DNA from 4 places in the Halopseudomonas sp. MFKK-1 genome. Region 4 is predicted to be linked to each of the others. Evidence: predicted binding sites of a transcription regulator. Region 4 holds the regulator's gene; each other region holds the start of a gene.
What was found. Region 4 encodes FliA, which starts transcription of late flagellar genes. Its sites were predicted from a motif close to CTAAAGTTTNNNNNNNNNNNGCCGNTAA; they were not measured.
Positions count from the first base shown of each region.

Region 1 (4,212 bases), 1.5 Mb from region 4:
GCAGGACATGCTGGCACAGATCACCCAGACCACCGAGGTTATCCGGCGCCTGGAAGGAGACAGCAATCGCATCGGCAAGGTACTGGATGTGATTCAGGGGATCGCCGAGCAGACCAACCTGCTCGCCCTGAACGCGGCCATCGAAGCGGCACGCGCCGGTGAGGCCGGACGCGGCTTTGCTGTCGTCGCCGACGAAGTCCGCACGCTGGCCAAGCGCACCGCAGAATCAACCGCTGAAATTCAGCAGATCATCAATGATGTGCAGTCCGGGGCCGACGCAGCGGTCAAGGCCATCGCCATCGGTCAGACCCGCAGCGAGTCGAGCATGCAACAGGTCAACCTGGCGGGTGAGCGCCTGACCCAGATCACCGTCGCGATCGAGTCGATCCGCGACATGAACCGACAGATATCAACCGCAGCCGACGAACAGACCAGCGTTGCCGAGGACATTACCCGCAACATCACCGAGATCACCGATATTGCCGCAGCCAACCAGAGCGAAGTCGACAACACCGCTCGCGCCAGCCAGTCCCTGCATGAGTTGTCCGGGGAGTTGAGCACCCTGACCCAGCGGCTCTCCGCCTGAGTCAGGGCATCGCGATCAGGCCGTCGCCGGGGCGGCCTGCCGCTGGCGCTCCTCTTCGTAGAGCTCCTTCTTCGACAATTTGCCCACCGGCGTCTTCGGCAGCTCCGCGCGAATTTCCATCGCGCTCAGACGTTCATGCTTGCCAAGACGCGAAGCGAGAAACGCCTGCAGGGTTTCGAAGTCGAAGGGCTCGACGCCGGCACGCAGCTTGATAAAGGCTTTCGGCGCCTGCCCGCGATAGGGGTCATCGACCCCGATGACCGATACCTCCTCAACGCCCGGGTACTCGTAGATGGCCTCTTCGATCACCCGCGGATAGACGTTGTAGCCGCTGCACAGGATCATGTCCTTGGTACGATCGACGATGTAGACGTAACCATCCTCGTCCATGTAGCCCACATCACCGGTACGCAGGAAGCCGTCTGCAGTCATTGCCTCTGCCGTCGCGTCCGGGCGCTTCCAGTAGCCTGCGGTAATATTCGGCCCCTTGATGCAGACCTCACCACGCTCGCCGATCGGCAGCTCGGTTTCGCCGCCGTCGAGCGGCAGGATGCGAATCTGCGTGCCCGGCACCGGCACACCGCATGACCCGGGGCGCGGCTGGGCGTCGCGCGGCGTAAAGGTGCCGCTGGTGGTGGTTTCGGTCATCCCCCAGCCCTCACGCAGGGCGCAACCGGAACGGGAGAAGTACTGCTGCTGGACCTCGACCGGCAACGGCGCGCCACCGGAGTTGGACATTTTCAGCGACGACAGGTCGTGCTTGTCGGTCTCCGGATGGCTGAGCAGACCGATGAACATGGTCGGCACGCCCGGGAAGGTGGTAATGCGGCTCTGACTGATCTCGCGCAGTACCGTCAGCACGTCAAAACGCGGGTGCAGGTAGATCTCGGCGGCAGCACGCAGGCCAAAGATCATATTCACCATCAACGCGTAGATGTGGAACGGCGGCAGCACTGCCAGCACCCGCTCCTGCCCGGGCACGATCGCCGAACGCAACACCTCGCGCAGCTGGGCACAGGAGGCCGTGATATTGCCGTGGGTCAGCATCGCCCCCTTGGGGACGCCGGTGGTGCCGCCGGTATATTGCAGCACAGCCAGCGTGTTGGCCGGATCGGCCAGCAGGTGCTCCCGATAATCGCCGGCATTGTCCAGCAGCTCGGCAAAACTGCAGCACTGATCGCCCCAGGCCACCATCGCCGGTTTGCCAAGCAGATGGCGCTGCTCGTCACTGACCTCACCACAGAACTCGACCAGACTGCCCACGACCAGCTGACGCAGCCGAGTGCGCGTCATCAGGCTCGCCATACGCGGGTAAAAGGCCTCCAGATCCAGCGTCAGCATGATGTCGGTCTGACTGTCCTCGATCTTGTGCTCGAGGGTGCGTTCAGCATCCAGCGGTGAATAGTTCACCACCGTCCCGCCGGCGCGCAGCACACCCAGAAAACCGATGAAGTAATGCGGGCAGTTGGGCAGATACAGCCCCACATGGACGCCGGGGCCAACCCCCAGTTTCTGCAGACCACAGGCCGCGCGGGAGACCAGCGCGTCGAGTTCGCTGTAGGTAAGCTTGTGGCCAAGGAAGTCGATTGCCGGATTATCGGGGAACTCGGTGACGGCCGCGTCCAGCAACGCCGGAATGGCCTCCGGGGTATAGGCAAGCTCCCAATTCACGTCCGACGGATACGACTTCAACCAGCGCAATTCGGTGTCCACAGCATGCTCTCCATTGTCTGCCCGGGCGGCTTTGGCGCGGGGCGCTTTTTGTTTTCCCAACCCTAGTCGCTGTGCCGTGCTCCGGTGAAGCTTGATCGACTGCGGATATGTCGGGCCATAGCCGCTGCCAACGCTGAGCGACAAGGCAAATCCTGCCGCAAATCAATAATCTGCCAGTCGAATCAACGCATCATTACAGTTTGATGTTACTCGGCCGATAGCAAGTCCGAGTCGGCCCGATAACAGTATCGTCCCTATACCCCTCCCTGCCCATCCAGGAGCAAAACGTGTTCAAAAGCCGTCAATTGCGCGCAGAGCTGCAACAATCCCAAGAACTGAACCGGCAACTGCAGGAGCAACTCGGCGCCCTGACGGCACAACTGGACGAACGACAACGGCAGTTCGATGCGCGTATCGGCATTGCCGAGAGCGAGCAGACCCTGTCCCAGAAGCTGCTCGGTTGCCGGGAAATGGGTGATCATCTGGTCCAGGATGTGCGCGAATCGGTGGCCGGCGCAGCGAGCCGTCTGATGGATGAGCAACAGACCCTGACCGCGCTGAGCGAGATATTCGCCCAGACCCAGCAGGCGGTGCGCAGCCTGCAGGCACGCTCCGACACGGTCGGCAACCATGCCGAGCGCAATGCCGAATCTGCCAGCAGCCTTGACGAAACCGCCGGCCGCATTCGTGCCTTCATTGCCGTCATCCAGGACATATCCAAACAGACCAGCCTGCTGGCCCTGAATGCGGCCATTGAGGCAGCACGAGCCGGCGAAGTGGGTCGCGGCTTTGCCGTGGTAGCCGATGAGGTACGCAGTCTCGCCGAGAAGGCACAGCACGCCAGCGAAAACATTGAGGTTCTGGTAACCCAGGTAATGGAAAAGAGCCAGACCCTGTCCGGCATGGCTGAAGAATCCATGCAGAGCAGCCTGGAAATCGCCGCCTCTGCCCAGCAGATTGATCAGGTAACCCATCAGGTCATCGACCATGCCGACCGGATGAAGCAGGTGATCAACAGCTCTGCCACGCGCAGCTTTCTGTCGACCGTTAAGCTCGATCATGTGGTCTGGAAGATGGATCTATACCAGCGCATCGCCGCCGGCAACCTGAGCCAATCACTCACCGATCACCACGAATGCCGCCTGGGGCAATGGTATTACCGTGGCCAGGGAGCTGACCTGTACAGCCACCTGCCGGCATATCGTCAGCTGGAAAACGTGCATCGCCAGGTACATGAATGCGGTCTGCAGGCGCGCGACGCCGCTCTCAAGGGTGACAATGACAGGCTGCACCGGCTGCTCCTGGACATGGAACAGGCCAGTGTCCAGGTCGCCCAGCAGCTCGACCGCCTCGAGCGGGAGATCGGCAGCAGTCACTGATCTGCGCAGTGTCCGCAAGGACACTGCCGCGACACTCAGCGCTATTGCGACCATCGCCGTCACACGCTATACAGAGAGACCCTTACGCCCGCAGGAAAGAACAAGAGAGAAGGAATGCGTAAACGTCTCACACCGCTGTTGATCGTTGTCGTCGGAATCATCATTTTCATCCTGCTGCGCGTCACCCGTGATCAACCCGAGCCGCTGGGCACCCAGGAGCGCGCCTGGCGGGTTGCGACCGAAGCCATTGCACCTGACGCCTTCCAGCCACGCCTGACCCTGTACGGCCAGCTGGAATCACCACGTCGCTTTACCGTGGTCGCACCGCTGGCAGGCCGCATCGCCGCGCTTCCCGCCAGCGATGGCAGTCATATCAAGGCCGGCGAGCTGGTAGTGGCGCTGGACGAGGCCGACATCACGCCACGGATCGAGCAGGCCAGAGCCGAACTGGCCGACGCCAGGGCGCAGCTGGAAAGTGAAAAACTGGCACATCAGGCCGACCAGCAGGCCCTGCGCATGGAGCAGCGGCTGGAA
Region 1 is NZ_CP114836.1:837,610-841,821, forward strand. Features, by position in the region: gene O5O48_RS03745 (methyl-accepting chemotaxis protein) at 1-586, shown strand, start outside; gene O5O48_RS03750 (long-chain-fatty-acid--CoA ligase) at 602-2,299, opposite strand; gene O5O48_RS03755 (methyl-accepting chemotaxis protein) at 2,587-3,678, shown strand; gene O5O48_RS03760 (efflux RND transporter periplasmic adaptor subunit) at 3,793-4,212, shown strand, end outside.
Region 1: the regulator FliA is predicted to act here: its motif matches at 2,493-2,520, upstream of O5O48_RS03755 (methyl-accepting chemotaxis protein).

Region 2 (4,212 bases), 380 kb from region 4:
CTGATACGCCAGACTTCAACCAGGCGCCGCCGCGGCGCCGCATCTACACGACGCTGACAAACCATGGTCAATTCACTACAAGCTCAACTGCTCAAGGCCGGACTGGTCGACGAGAAGAAACTCAAGCAGGCGCAACGCGCCAAGAAGAAGGAAGCCAAGGCCCAGCCGGCTGGTGACGCTGGCCCCAGCGCTGCGCAAAAAGCCCGCGAACAAAAGGCCGAACGTGACCGCGAACTGAACCAGCAGCGCCAGGCCGAAGCCGCACGCAAGGCGGCCGAAGCCCAGGCCAAGCAGATGATCGAACAGAACGTGGTCGATCGCACCGGTGGCGAAACGCCCTATCAGTTCGTCAGCAAGAACAAGATCAAGAAGATCCACGTTACCGAGGACCAGTTCGGCCTGCTCAGCCGCGGTCGCCTGGGCATTACCCGGCTGTCAGGCGGCTTCGTGCTGATCCCCCTGGACATCGCCGAAAAAGTCCGCGAGCGCGCCCCCCACTGGCCTGTCCATGTTGCAGAAGTGAAGAAAGAAACGCCTGCAGAGGACGATCCGTACGCAGGATACGAAATCCCCGACGATCTGATGTGGTAAAGCAAATCGGCCGCCCAGGGGCGGCCGATTTGTTCAGGCGTCTACTTCCCCAGCCGGAGTCATCGGCTCGTTACCCGCCCCCTTCTCCTCACGATCGTGCTGTCGCTGACGCTCCTGATCGTAGTCGGCCTCGGAACAACTGGGCTTGTGCATAAAGGTCTTTGAAACGTCGATCAGCCCCACATGCTCAATGGTGCGGCGGCCAATCAGCACCGGATAGTTCATGTCACCCCGGTCACGCAGGGAAAACTGCTCCTCGTAAACCCGGTCGCCCATGCAGATCGACATCTTGACCACCGGCCGGCGATCAGACCCACCCGCACCGCGCACCAGAATGCGGCGAAACACCGGGCGCTCAAAGTGCATGGTGACCATCTCGTCGGTGTCTGCATCACGCACCGGCACATCGTAGCGGACCCATTCGTGGCCCATGTGCTCGAACTCCTCGATATTGACCGCATGCATCGACGAGGTCAGTGCGCCGGAATCCACCTTGATCTTGACCGCCGTGTATTCAGGCAGAATGAGGCCCTTCTCGATCCACCCGACGACTCTGGGTCCGAACCGAACCGGCTCATCCGCCGCCGACACACCCGTTCCGGCCATGGCACACCACAGACCAACCGATAACGCTGCCACTTTCACTACTGACCGCATGAGATACCCTTACCTTGGTTGACCACCAGCCTTGCAGCCGGCGAAACAGAGCGTGCGACACCGCGCACCTTATAAGCAAAGATCACAAAAACAGATAACCCCTTGCAAGCCCGGCTCGCTTGCAGTCAAATCGCCAGCACGGATGACGGGAAAATACCGCTCAGGTTTTGACGTATTCAACCGATAACCTTAAGGCCACTGCGAACAGGATTCGTTGCCGGCACCACAAAAAAATAATAGACACAAGCACAAGGCGTGCGGAGGTTTCATGAAGCTGTTGCGCAACATTCGAATCAGTCAGCGAGTTTGGCTGATCATGATTATTGCCCTGGCCAGCACCCTGATGACAGAAGGGCTTTCGCTGTCCAACCTGCATCGGGAAATCCGCGACGGCGAAATCGTCAAGGCAACCCATCTGGTCGAGGTTGCGCATGATCTCATGGCCTTCTATCACCAGAAAGAGCTCAACGGCGAACTGACCGGCGAGCAGGCCCGCAAGGAAGCCCTGAGTGCACTGGCTGCGCTGCGCTACGACGGGAACGAATATTACTGGGTAAATGACATGAACAACATCATGATCATGCACCCGCTTGCTCCCCAGACAGTCGGCACCGACCTCTCCACCATGCGCAACCAGGAAGGCGTCAATGTCATCGCCGAAATGGTACGCAAGGCACGCAGCGAAGGCACCGCAAGCTTCCAGTACTCCTGGCCCAAACCGGGCGAGGAGGAAGGTTCACAGAAGATCGCTGCATTCAAGCATTTCAAGCCCTGGGACTACATGGTGGGCACAGGCATCTATGTTGACGCCATGCAGGCCAAATTCCGCGACGCGCTGATCAATTCACTGGTTGTCAGCGTCCTGGTGATTCTGGTCATGTTCATGCTGCTGTTTGTCATCGGCCGGAGCATTTCCCAGCCGCTGGACAAGATCGTCAACGCCATGCGCGGCATTGCCAGTGGCGAGGCCGACCTGACCCGCCGCCTGGACGACGACGCCCGCGATGAACTGTCGCAGATCGCCAGTTACTTCAACCGCTTCAACCGCAACCTGGCCGACATCATTGGCCAACTGGGTGACAGCGCGCGTCAACTGATCAGCTCCAGCCAGCAGCTGGACCAGATCAGCAACAACAGCCTGCGCGACATGAGCCGCCAGTCAGAACGCATGGAGCTGATGGCCACCGCCATCAACGAAATCACCTACGGCGTTCAGGACGTAGCCCAAAACGCCAACGCCGCCGCCCAGGAGGTAGAAAACGCCAACCAGGGCGCAGCCAACGGCCGCCAGCAGGTCGAACAGACCATCCATGAGATTCGCTTGCTGTCCGACAGCGTCAATACCGCCGTCCAGCATATGGAAACCCTGTCCAGCGATGCCCATGAAATCACCTCGGTACTGGATGTGATCCGCAACATCGCCGAGCAGACCAACCTGCTGGCACTCAACGCAGCCATTGAGGCGGCACGCGCCGGCGAGATGGGTCGCGGCTTTGCCGTGGTGGCCGATGAAGTGCGCAATCTGGCCCAGCGCACCCAGCAGTCGACCGAAGAAATTCACAATATGATCAGCAAGCTGCAGACCAATACCCAGACGGTCGTCGGCGTGATCAATGAAAGCAGCCGCCACTCTCAGGCGAGCGTAGACCAGGTGAACGAAGCCGGCGCGGCACTCGAACAGATTGCCCAGTCGATGCAGCAACTGGTCGCACTCAACGCCTCGATTGCCAGCGCAACCACCCAGCAGTCAACCGTGGTCGAAGACGTCAATCGCAACGTCACCGAAGCGGCGGAACTGGCCCGCGAGACCACCGACGGCGCCCGCGAAACCGCGCAGGCCGGTCAACATCTCGCCAGCCTGGGCCGGCAGATCGATGAGCTGGTGCGCCGCTTCAGAATCTGATTGGACTGCTGCAGCGAAAAAGCCCAGCCCGGATTCCCGGGCTGGGCTTTTTTGTGATTCATCGAGTCAGCCCGTGGGAATGCGACAAGCGCGTATTCCAGGGCAGTTAACCGAATACTCGAATGATGAAGTGTGCACCGGGGTTCGTCCCGTTTACGCGGGCGAGTAGCGCAGGGTTGGCAGGAAACAGGACGGCAGCCTGTCTGAGGCTCGCAGAGCCGAGTTCTGCCGGCCCCTGCCAAGCGGAGCAACGCAGCGAACCCGCAGGGCCGCGTAGCCGGGTGCCCGGGGGGATCGCCAAGGGGGGCTGGGCAAGCAGCCCCCCTTGGCTCGCCGTGAAGGCGAAATGGGGACTCGGTGGCAGCACAATGCTGAACAAATCAAACATCTGCTTGCGCGCCGCCTACCCCCTCGCATATCGCATCAGGAAACAGCACGACAGTTTTTGCCCCTGGCATTCCGCCAATAACCACAAAAAAGCCCTGCCCGGTTTCCCGAGCAGGGCTTTTTTTCACCTCGATGCGTTACAGCACCATCACCGCAATCCAGCCGAAAATGATCAGCGGCAGGTTGTAGTGGATAAAGGTCGGCACCACGGTGTCCCAGATGTGGTTGTGCTGCCCATCCACGTTCAGACCCGCAGTCGGGCCGAGGGTCGAGTCAGACGCGGGGGAACCGGCATCACCCAGCGCCGCAGCAGTACCGACCAGAGCAACAATCGCCGCCGGGCTGAAGCCCAACTGCATTGCCAGCGGTACATAGATTGCCGCGATGATCGGAATGGTCGAGAACGACGAACCGATACCCATGGTAATCAGCAACCCGACCAGCAACATCAGCAGCGCCGCCAGCGCACGATTATCGCCAATCACTGCCGCAGAGCTGTCGACCAGTGTCCCGATGGCGCCGGTAGCCCGCATTACTTCGGCAAAGCCGGCGGCGGCAATCATGATAAAGCCGATCATGGCCATCATCTTCATGCCTTCGGTGAAGACACCGTCAGCCTCACGCCAGCGCACAACTCCCGACACCGAGAAAATCACGAAGCCGGCGAGCGCGCC
Region 2 is NZ_CP114836.1:2,762,470-2,766,681, reverse strand. Features, by position in the region: gene O5O48_RS12930 (DUF2058 domain-containing protein) at 64-591, shown strand; gene rloA3 (retropepsin-like aspartic peptidase RloA3) at 625-1,248, opposite strand; gene O5O48_RS12920 (methyl-accepting chemotaxis protein) at 1,517-3,151, shown strand; gene O5O48_RS12915 (Na+/H+ antiporter family protein) at 3,676-4,212, opposite strand, start outside.
Region 2: the regulator FliA is predicted to act here: its motif matches at 1,408-1,435, upstream of O5O48_RS12920 (methyl-accepting chemotaxis protein).

Region 3 (4,212 bases), 110 kb from region 4:
CGGCGCCGGGTACCGAATCCGCCACCATGCGGCTGGATGTCTCCAAGCTGGAACAGGTGCAGGCGCTGGCCGATCTGTGCAAGTCGCGCTTTGGTGGCGCTCACCTGCTGTTCAATAACGCTGGCGTCAGCGTCGGTGGCGCCGCCTGGGAAAACACCCCGGACGACTGGGAGTGGGTGATGGGTGTGAACGTCTATGGCGTGATCTGGGGCGTCAAGGTGTTCACCCCGATCATGCTGGAGCAGGGCGAGGGTCACATCGTCAATACCGCCTCTGCTGCAGGCTGGCTCAATGGCCCCAACATGGCGGTCTACAACGTCAGCAAGCACTCGGTGGTAGCGCTTTCCGAAACCCTGGCGCTGGATCTGCAGGACATTGGCGCCAATGTCGGCGTGACCTGCCTTTGCCCGGCGTTTTTCCCCACCGGTATTTCCGACTCTCAGCGTAACCGTCCGGCGGACAAGGCTGATACCGTTGCCCTCAGTGAAACGGCACTCAAGCGTGCCGAGATGACCAAGGCTGCGGTTGCCAAAGGCAGGATTCAGGCGTCTGACGTAGCTGAAATGACCGTCAAGGCGGTGGAGGCCAACCAGTTCTATGTCTTCCCGCACCGCAAGATCAAGCAACTGATCGCTCTGCGCGCTCAGGCGGCTGACAACGAGCAGACGGTATTCGACTCGCTGAATCCGTAAAGCTCTGATGCAGCAGATCCAGGTCATGCGGCAGGCCTGGACATGGTGCACTTGCGGACGCGACATGTCGCGTCCCTACGCTGGCGGGAGCTCGGCGTCATACAACAGCGTCAGGGCAGGCGGTTTCCGGGAAGGTCGAGCGCCCGCTCGACCAGCAGGCAGGAATGCCGCGCTATGGCCGAGTTGGAACTCGGCCGTCCCGGAGTTCAGCCAGCCAGCGCCAGTTTCTGTCTGTCGGCGCCGGCCGTATCGCCCAGCACAAATCCTGCTACCGCCGCGCGCGTGTCCTGCAGCGCCGTCTTGTGCTCCATCTCCAGAAAGTGCCCGGTATGCGCAATGCTGACAAAACGCGCATCGCTCGCCAACTCGCCGAAACAGCGTGCGTCTTCTGCGCTGGTGTACTTGTCCCAGGCGCCATTGATAAACAGCAGCGGTATATCGATGTTGCGCACACAGCTCATGTATTGCCCGGCATCCAGCTCCAGCACCTGACGCACGTGAAACAGCATCTGGCTGTACTCGTGTTCCTCCAGGCTGCTGACATGGCGGAAGTTGCAGCGCTTGTATAGCGGCGGCAGGTACTCGCCGATCGTGTCGTTGATCAGCATGGCGACGGCCTGGCGGTCGCAGGCTGCCAGGTGCATCCTGCCGCGGCTCAGGTAGTCCTGCATGTGCGGGTTGAGTATTGGCGAGAAGGATGTGACGACGGCCCGCCGAACACGCGCCGGCCGCTGCGCCAGTGCCAGCATGGTCGCCACGCCTCCCCACGAGAACGACATCACCTGGTCGGCCCGAAAGTGCTCAATCAGGTCCAGCAGAATCAGTGCTTCATCTTCCTTGCCTATCAACGGCAGCGACGGATTGTGCGGGCGTGAGTGACCGCTGTAGGGCTGGTCGAATAACACGACGTTGCACAGCGGCTGCAGATAGCGCAGCGTCTGGCCGAAGGCGGCGCTGGTCGCCAGCGAGCCGTTGACCAGAATGATGGTCGTGTCGCTGGCCGGGTTGGGGTAAAACCAGGTGTGCACCTTCAAATCACGGTGCACGCGAACAACAGCTTTCTCAGCGTACATGGGCACCTCGATATCAGTGGGCTTGCCGACGCAGGGCGACGACCGGGGTGCTCACAGCTAACCCCAGTCAGATGACAGGCGGGTTGCATCGGGGTGCCGTTTGTCTGTGTTCATCGGGGTGTCATCTGCTGGTGGTTTGACGCCGGCCTAAAGTTTTTTTCGGTAGTGCCGAAATGCTGGCATGGGGGCGGTGCGTCGGCTAATGAACAGGGCCGGCGCTACCATCATTTCGCAGTCGGTCTTCACTGAGAGTCATGCCATGGCCTTGACCGTCAATACCAACGTCGCGTCGTTGAACGCGCAGCGTAATCTAGGTAGTTCGTCTAGCAGCTTGCAGACGTCGCTGGAGCGATTGTCGTCCGGTTCGCGTATCAATAGCGCGAAAGACGACGCGGCAGGTCTGCAGATATCCAACCGCCTGACCAGCCAGATCAATGGCCTGGGCGTGGCGGTCAAGAACGCTAACGACGGCATCTCGTTGGCGCAGACCGCTGAAGGCGCACTGCAGGAGTCCACCAGCATTCTGCAGCGCATGCGCGATCTGGCCCTGCAATCGGCCAACGGCGGCAACGGCGACTCCGAGCGCAAGGCGCTGAACGATGAAATGGTACAGCTGAAGAACGAGCTGGACCGTATCTCGACGACCACCAAGTTCGGCAGCAAATCGCTGTTCGACGGCAGCTTTTCGGAAAATATTCAGGTTGGCGCGCAGGCCAATGAAACCATCAGCGTCAAAATCGACAGCTTCCGTACCACTGATCTGGGCACCAAGGGCTCGCGCGATGCGACTGCAGCGTCGTTGGTGGCAGGGAGTGCGCCGGCGAGTTTGACGGTAGCGGCAGGCGGGACTGCGGCATCGGTTCAGGGTGTTGGGGTTGCAGAGACCAGCTATGGCAACCCCGCTACCGCTGAGTTTGTCGGTTCTACCGTATTCGCAGGTTCGATCACCATCGATAACTCCAACGATACGATGACTGCTCAATCCTATGCCGTGCCGTTTCCGGGGCCAGCGGTGGTTCAGGATATCTCGGTTCCTCAGGGCACCTATAACACGGTGACGGACCTGGCTGACGCTGTTAACGCGCAGCTGCTACTCGATTATGGTCCGGGCGGTGTAACTCTTGAGGCGTTTGACAATGGTGACGGGCGCTTAGGCTTCAGAATGCTCAGTCCGACGCCAACCAGCGAGTTTGCGGTTGGCGGAATCTTCGGCACCTTTATTGGTTCGCCGGGCATCGTCACTGCCGACGGTGGTCCCGGTAGTTTGTCTATTGATCTGGGTGGTACGTCGCAGTCAATTACGTTGGATCAGAACTACGCCAGCGCCGCGACTATGGCTCAGGCTATTCAGAGTCAGATTGATGGCGGTGGTTTGGCTGGTCGAGTCATGGTTTCCGAATCTGGCGGTGTGCTCAGCTTGCAGCAGACAGGTGCGTTTGCCGGTGAGGCTCTCACGGTATCCGGCGATTCCGCTGACGAGGTATTCGGTGCGGGGCGTACGAATACGACGGGTACGGGCAGTGACGTAGGAGGCTTTACGATCGCTGTTGGTAGTGGTTCTGCACAGACCATCAATATCGATCAGGCCAACTACACCACGCTGGAATCGCTGGCCGACAACATCAACCAGCAGATCGCCAGTAACGCGACCCTGGTCGGTGAGGTGCGCGCCACGGTCAGCGAAGGCAAGTTGCAGTTTGTCACCACCGACAAAGGCACCGACGCCACCATTACCTTGGGCGCGTTGGCTGGCAACAGCGGTTTGACTGACCTCGGTTTTACCGATGGCGCAACCGCCAGCGGGTTGGACGAGGGCGCGCGTGATGCCTCGGTGGAGCAGTTGGATATCACCACCGCAGCGGGCGCCCAGGCGGCAATCAGCACCATTGACGCGGCGTTGAGTGAAATCGACGTTACCCGTGCCTCGCTTGGTGCGATCCAGAACCGCTTTGATTCGACCATCAGCAATCTGCAGAACGTCGCCGAGAATGCTTCCGCCGCCCGCGGCCGTATTCAGGACACAGACTATGCCACAGAAACCGCCAATCTGACCAAGAACCAGATTCTGCAGCAGGCCGGCACGGCGATTCTCGCCCAAGCCAATCAGCTGCCGCAGGCGGTGCTGAGTCTGCTCGGCTAAGGGCGCCTTCGCAGAGCTCTGCCGGGTAGGGTGGAGACGCGCAACGCGTTCTCCGCTGTGGCTTCTCTCTGTGCTGTGCCTGGTGTTGACCTCAAGGCCGTCTGGTGGAGAAGCCTGCGGCGTTCTCCACCAGACGCCGCCAAATCCTCCGCACGCCGTAGGGACGCGACATGTCGCGTCCGTTTCTCGTTGCGCTGCGCGGTCAACGACTGCGCCGACCGACGAACGGCCATGGATTGGCTGAAATACGGCTAAAGATTGGCTTAGTACGAACGATATAGGTAACAGCTTTGATGCAGTTGTGGCG
Region 3 is NZ_CP114836.1:2,271,964-2,276,175, forward strand. Features, by position in the region: gene O5O48_RS10630 (SDR family NAD(P)-dependent oxidoreductase) at 1-692, shown strand, start outside; gene O5O48_RS10635 (alpha/beta fold hydrolase) at 899-1,765, opposite strand; gene O5O48_RS10640 (flagellin N-terminal helical domain-containing protein) at 2,025-3,905, shown strand; gene O5O48_RS10645 (hypothetical protein) at 4,199-4,212, shown strand, end outside.
Region 3: the regulator FliA is predicted to act here: its motif matches at 1,913-1,940, upstream of O5O48_RS10640 (flagellin N-terminal helical domain-containing protein).

Region 4 (4,212 bases):
TTCTGCAGCAGGCGGCTCGCTTGTTGCCTCATCCGCCGACGCGGGCTGAGCCAGGGCGGCCAACGCATCCAGCAGAGCAGGCGCAGCAGGAGTCGGCTCCTCGCTCTCTCGCACCTGGGCAAACATGCCATTGACCGTGTCCAGCGCCTGAAGAACGACGTCCATCAACTCGGGCGTGACGGTACGTTCGCCCTTGCGCAGAATATCGAATACGTTCTCGGCGATATGGCAGCAGGCAACAAGGGCGTCCAGCTGGAGAAAGCCGGCCCCGCCCTTTACGGTGTGAAAGCCGCGGAAGATAGCGTTAAGCAGATCCATGTCGTCGGGCCGGTTTTCCAGCTCGACCAACTGTTCGGACAACTGCTCGAGAATCTCGCCGGCCTCGACCAGAAAGTCCTGGAGAATCTCTTCATCCGCATCGAAACTCATGCACCCACTCCCCTCGGGCGTGTTATCGGAAGGCCACGCAATGCCGCCTTGAATTTCCATCTCGGCGCTGCGCAGTCACTCAACGTTGCTGCCAGGCAGCGACCTTGAGCAGTCAGACCGGCCGCGCGCTCAGCGTGCGGCAGTTACAGCTGACATCAGAATCCCAGGCTGGAAAGGAGGTCATCAACCTCATCCTGACCGGAAACAACGTCTTCCCTTTTATCGGCATGAATTTGCGGACCTTCACCCCTGGAGGAGGATTTTTTTCCGTCCTCGGGAGATTCACCATGATTGATGCCGGTAATGCGGTCGACCTGTCCCGCCATTCGGACCAGGTTGACCAGGCTCTCTTCGACATCATGCACAAGCGTAGTCACACGCTTGATCACCTGGCCGGTCAGATCCTGATAGTCCTGAGCGAGCAGAATATCGTTCAGATTGGTGGACAGATCCTTGCTGGTCGATTCGGTCTGCTCAAGGAACTCGCCTACCCGGCGGTAGAGGTCGCGAAACTCGTCCGCCGCCATCTCCCGGCGCTGCAGCCGCTGCCAGTCTGCCTTGAGGGCGTTCGCCTGCTGCCCCAGATCAGCGACCTTGGGGACGCTGGCCTCGACCAGATCCATGGTCCGGTTGGCCGCCTTGTCGGTCAGCTGAACCACATAGTCCAGCCGGTCAGAGGCATCGGATATCTTGGAAGTATCGTTGTCACCACCCAGCGCGTGGGTCGTGTCGATCTGAAAATTGACGATGGCATTGTGCAACGCGCGGGTGAGCTGCCCTACTTCGTGATAAAGACCACGGTCGCGTGCCTGATTGATGGCATGAATGACCAGCAACGCTTCACCGAAGTTGCCGCTCTCAAGGTGACCAACCAGCTGGTGCGCATTGTCCTTCAGCGAATGCTCGAATTCCTGAGCGGTCGCCTGGCCGGGATCCTTACTCAAAGCCATAACCTGTACCCCGGTTGATTATTATTTAGCCTGAACTCGCTCAAAGATTTTTTCGATCTTTTCTTTCAAGGCCTGAGCCGTAAACGGCTTGACCACATAGCCATTGACGCCCGCCTGCGCGGCTTCAATGATCTGATCTCGCTTGGCCTCGGCCGTTACCATCAGCACCGGCAGGTGCTTGAGCCGCTCGTCGGCCCGCACAGCGCGTAACAGGTCAATGCCGCTCATACCGGGCATGTTCCAGTCAGTCACCAGGAAATCGAAACTGCCGCTCTGCAGCATCGGCAACGCGGTGTTGCCGTCATCGGCTTCGGCTGTGTTGGTAAACCCAAGGTCGCGCAACAGGTTCTTGATGATGCGCCTCATCGTCGAAAAATCATCAACGATGAGAATTTTCATATTCTTGTCCAAGTCGACCTCCGTACAAACCAGGGAATGTGCAGGCCTGCACCCCAAAAACCCATCGCAAATAACCAATCAAGCCGTAAAAGAAGCTCTGATCAATCAGCTGGAAGCCAGCAGGCTGATCGGATGCACCCTCGAAAACGCCACCTGGACGTCCGGCCCGAAGCCACTACCTGTCGAGCAATCCGAGCATTGTCCGGATGTTGACGACAAAATCAATCATTTCGCCAGCTCATCAGCTTCGAGCGCAACCTAGCAGCACATTGACTGTGCAACTGACTGACCCTGGATTCACTGACACCCAGCACGGCGCCGATCTCCTTGAGGTTAAGCTCCTCATCGTAATAAAGCGACAGCAGCAGTCGCTCGCGCTCGGGCAACGTGTCGATTGCCTCGATCAAAGCCGCTCTGAAACGCTCATCCTGCAGCCCGGACGCCGGTTCCTCGCCGCCCTGCACATCTGCCGGCGCACCCGACTCAAGCAGATCATCAAAGCTGAACAACTTGCTGCCGGCGGTATCGCTGAGAATCGTATAGTACTCTTCCAGGCTCATCTCCAGCTCGGCGGCAACTTCGTGATCCTTGGCGTCACGCCCGAGCCGCGCCTCGACCGCGCGCATCGCATCACTGACCATCCGCGTATTGCGGTGTACCGAGCGTGGCGCCCAGTCGCCCTTGCGCACCTCGTCCAGCATCGCACCGCGAATGCGGATGCCGGCATAGGTTTCGAAACTGGCGCCCTTGCCGAAGTCGAATTTGCGGGAGGCTTCCAGCAGCCCGATCATACCGGCTTGCATTAGATCCTCCACCTGCACACTGGACGGCAGCCGCCCCAGCAGGTGGTAGGCAATTCGCTTTACCAGCGGCGCATACTGCTCGACGAGTCGATCCTGCTCACCGCGAGAACTCTGTGCTCGTGTATACATGCTCAATCCGCCAGCCTGTGCTGTCATAGGCCAGACCCTGTCGGTTGCACCAGACGTTCGACGAAGAACTCCAGGTGTCCTCGCGGGTTGGCCGGCAGCGGCCAGGCATCAACTTTCTGTGCAATGGCGCGAATTGCCAGCGAGGCCTTGCTGCGCGGAAAAGCTTCAAACACCGCGCGCTGCTTTTGCACTGACTTGCGCACCGCCTCATCAAACGGAACGGCTCCGACATACTGAAGTGCAACGTCAAGAAATCGATCCGTCACCTTGGCGAGCTTAGCAAACACCATGCGGCCCTCCTGCGGCGTGCCGACCATATTCGCCAGCACGCGGAATCGGGTCATCCCGTAATCACGGTTGAGCAGCTTGATCAGGGCGTAGGCATCGGTAATCGAGGTTGGCTCGTCACATACCACGACGAGCACCTCCTGCGCCGCCCGCACGAAGCTGACTACCGAATCACCAATGCCGGCCGCCGTATCGACGATCAGCACGTCGATATTGTCACCGATCTCGCTGAACGCCTGAATCAGGCCGGCATGCTGCTGGTGGTTGAGGCTCACCATGTTGGCGGCCCCCGAGGCGGCCGGCACAATACGAACGCCGCCGGGGCCGGTGACCAGAACGTCGCGCAGATCGCACTTGCCCTCCAGCACGTCGGCCAGCGTTGCCTTTGGCTTGAGCCCCAGCAGCACGTCAACGTTGGCGAGACCAAGGTCAGCGTCGAGCAGCACAACGCGCCGTCCCATCTCCGCCAGAGCAAGGCTGAGATTCACCGACACGTTGGTCTTGCCGATGCCACCCTTGCCCCCGGTGACCGCGATTACCTGAACCGGATGTTTGCTGCCCATCTGCGCTGATTACCTTAATCCTGTGAAATTGCTTAACTGGCCCGCTGGCTGTTCATCATACCGGCAAATACGTCGGCCATGGTCTGATCTGCCGGCGCATCATTACCTGCCATACTAACTGCACGACTCACCAGCTGATGCCCGACGGCGCGGCTGATATCGTCGGGAATGCGCTGGCCATCTGCCAGATAGGCTACCGGCAAACCCTGCTCCATCGCCAGCCCCAGCGATTCACCGAGCGTTGCGGCCTCGTCCACTTTCGTCAGAATGCAGCCCGACAGACCGCACGCCTTGTAAGTATGGTAGGCCGCTTTCATCACCCGGTGCTGGCTGGTCGCCGGCAGCACCAGCAGATTGCGTACCCGACGCCCCTGACTGGCCAGGGTGTCGAGCTGGCCGCGCAGGTAGGGATCGTTGGCCTGCAGGCCGGCAGTATCAATCAGAACCAGGCGCTTGCCGGCGAAATCGGCCAGCACGTCATTGAGATCCTGCTGCTCGTCCACCACCTTGACCGGCACATTGAGAATACGGCCCAGGGTGCGCAACTGTTCGTGTGCGCCGATACGATAGGTGTCCATGGTGACCAGAGCAACGTGCTGACTGCCGTGCTTGAGCACGTAACGCGCAGCGAGCTTGCCCAGGGTAGTCGTT
Region 4 is NZ_CP114836.1:2,382,897-2,387,108, reverse strand. Features, by position in the region: gene O5O48_RS11200 (chemotaxis protein CheA) at 1-429, opposite strand, end outside; gene O5O48_RS11195 (protein phosphatase CheZ) at 585-1,379, opposite strand; gene O5O48_RS11190 (chemotaxis response regulator CheY) at 1,401-1,778, opposite strand; gene O5O48_RS11185 (RNA polymerase sigma factor FliA) at 2,000-2,737, opposite strand; gene fleN (flagellar synthesis regulator FleN) at 2,734-3,561, opposite strand; gene flhF (flagellar biosynthesis protein FlhF) at 3,594-4,212, opposite strand, start outside.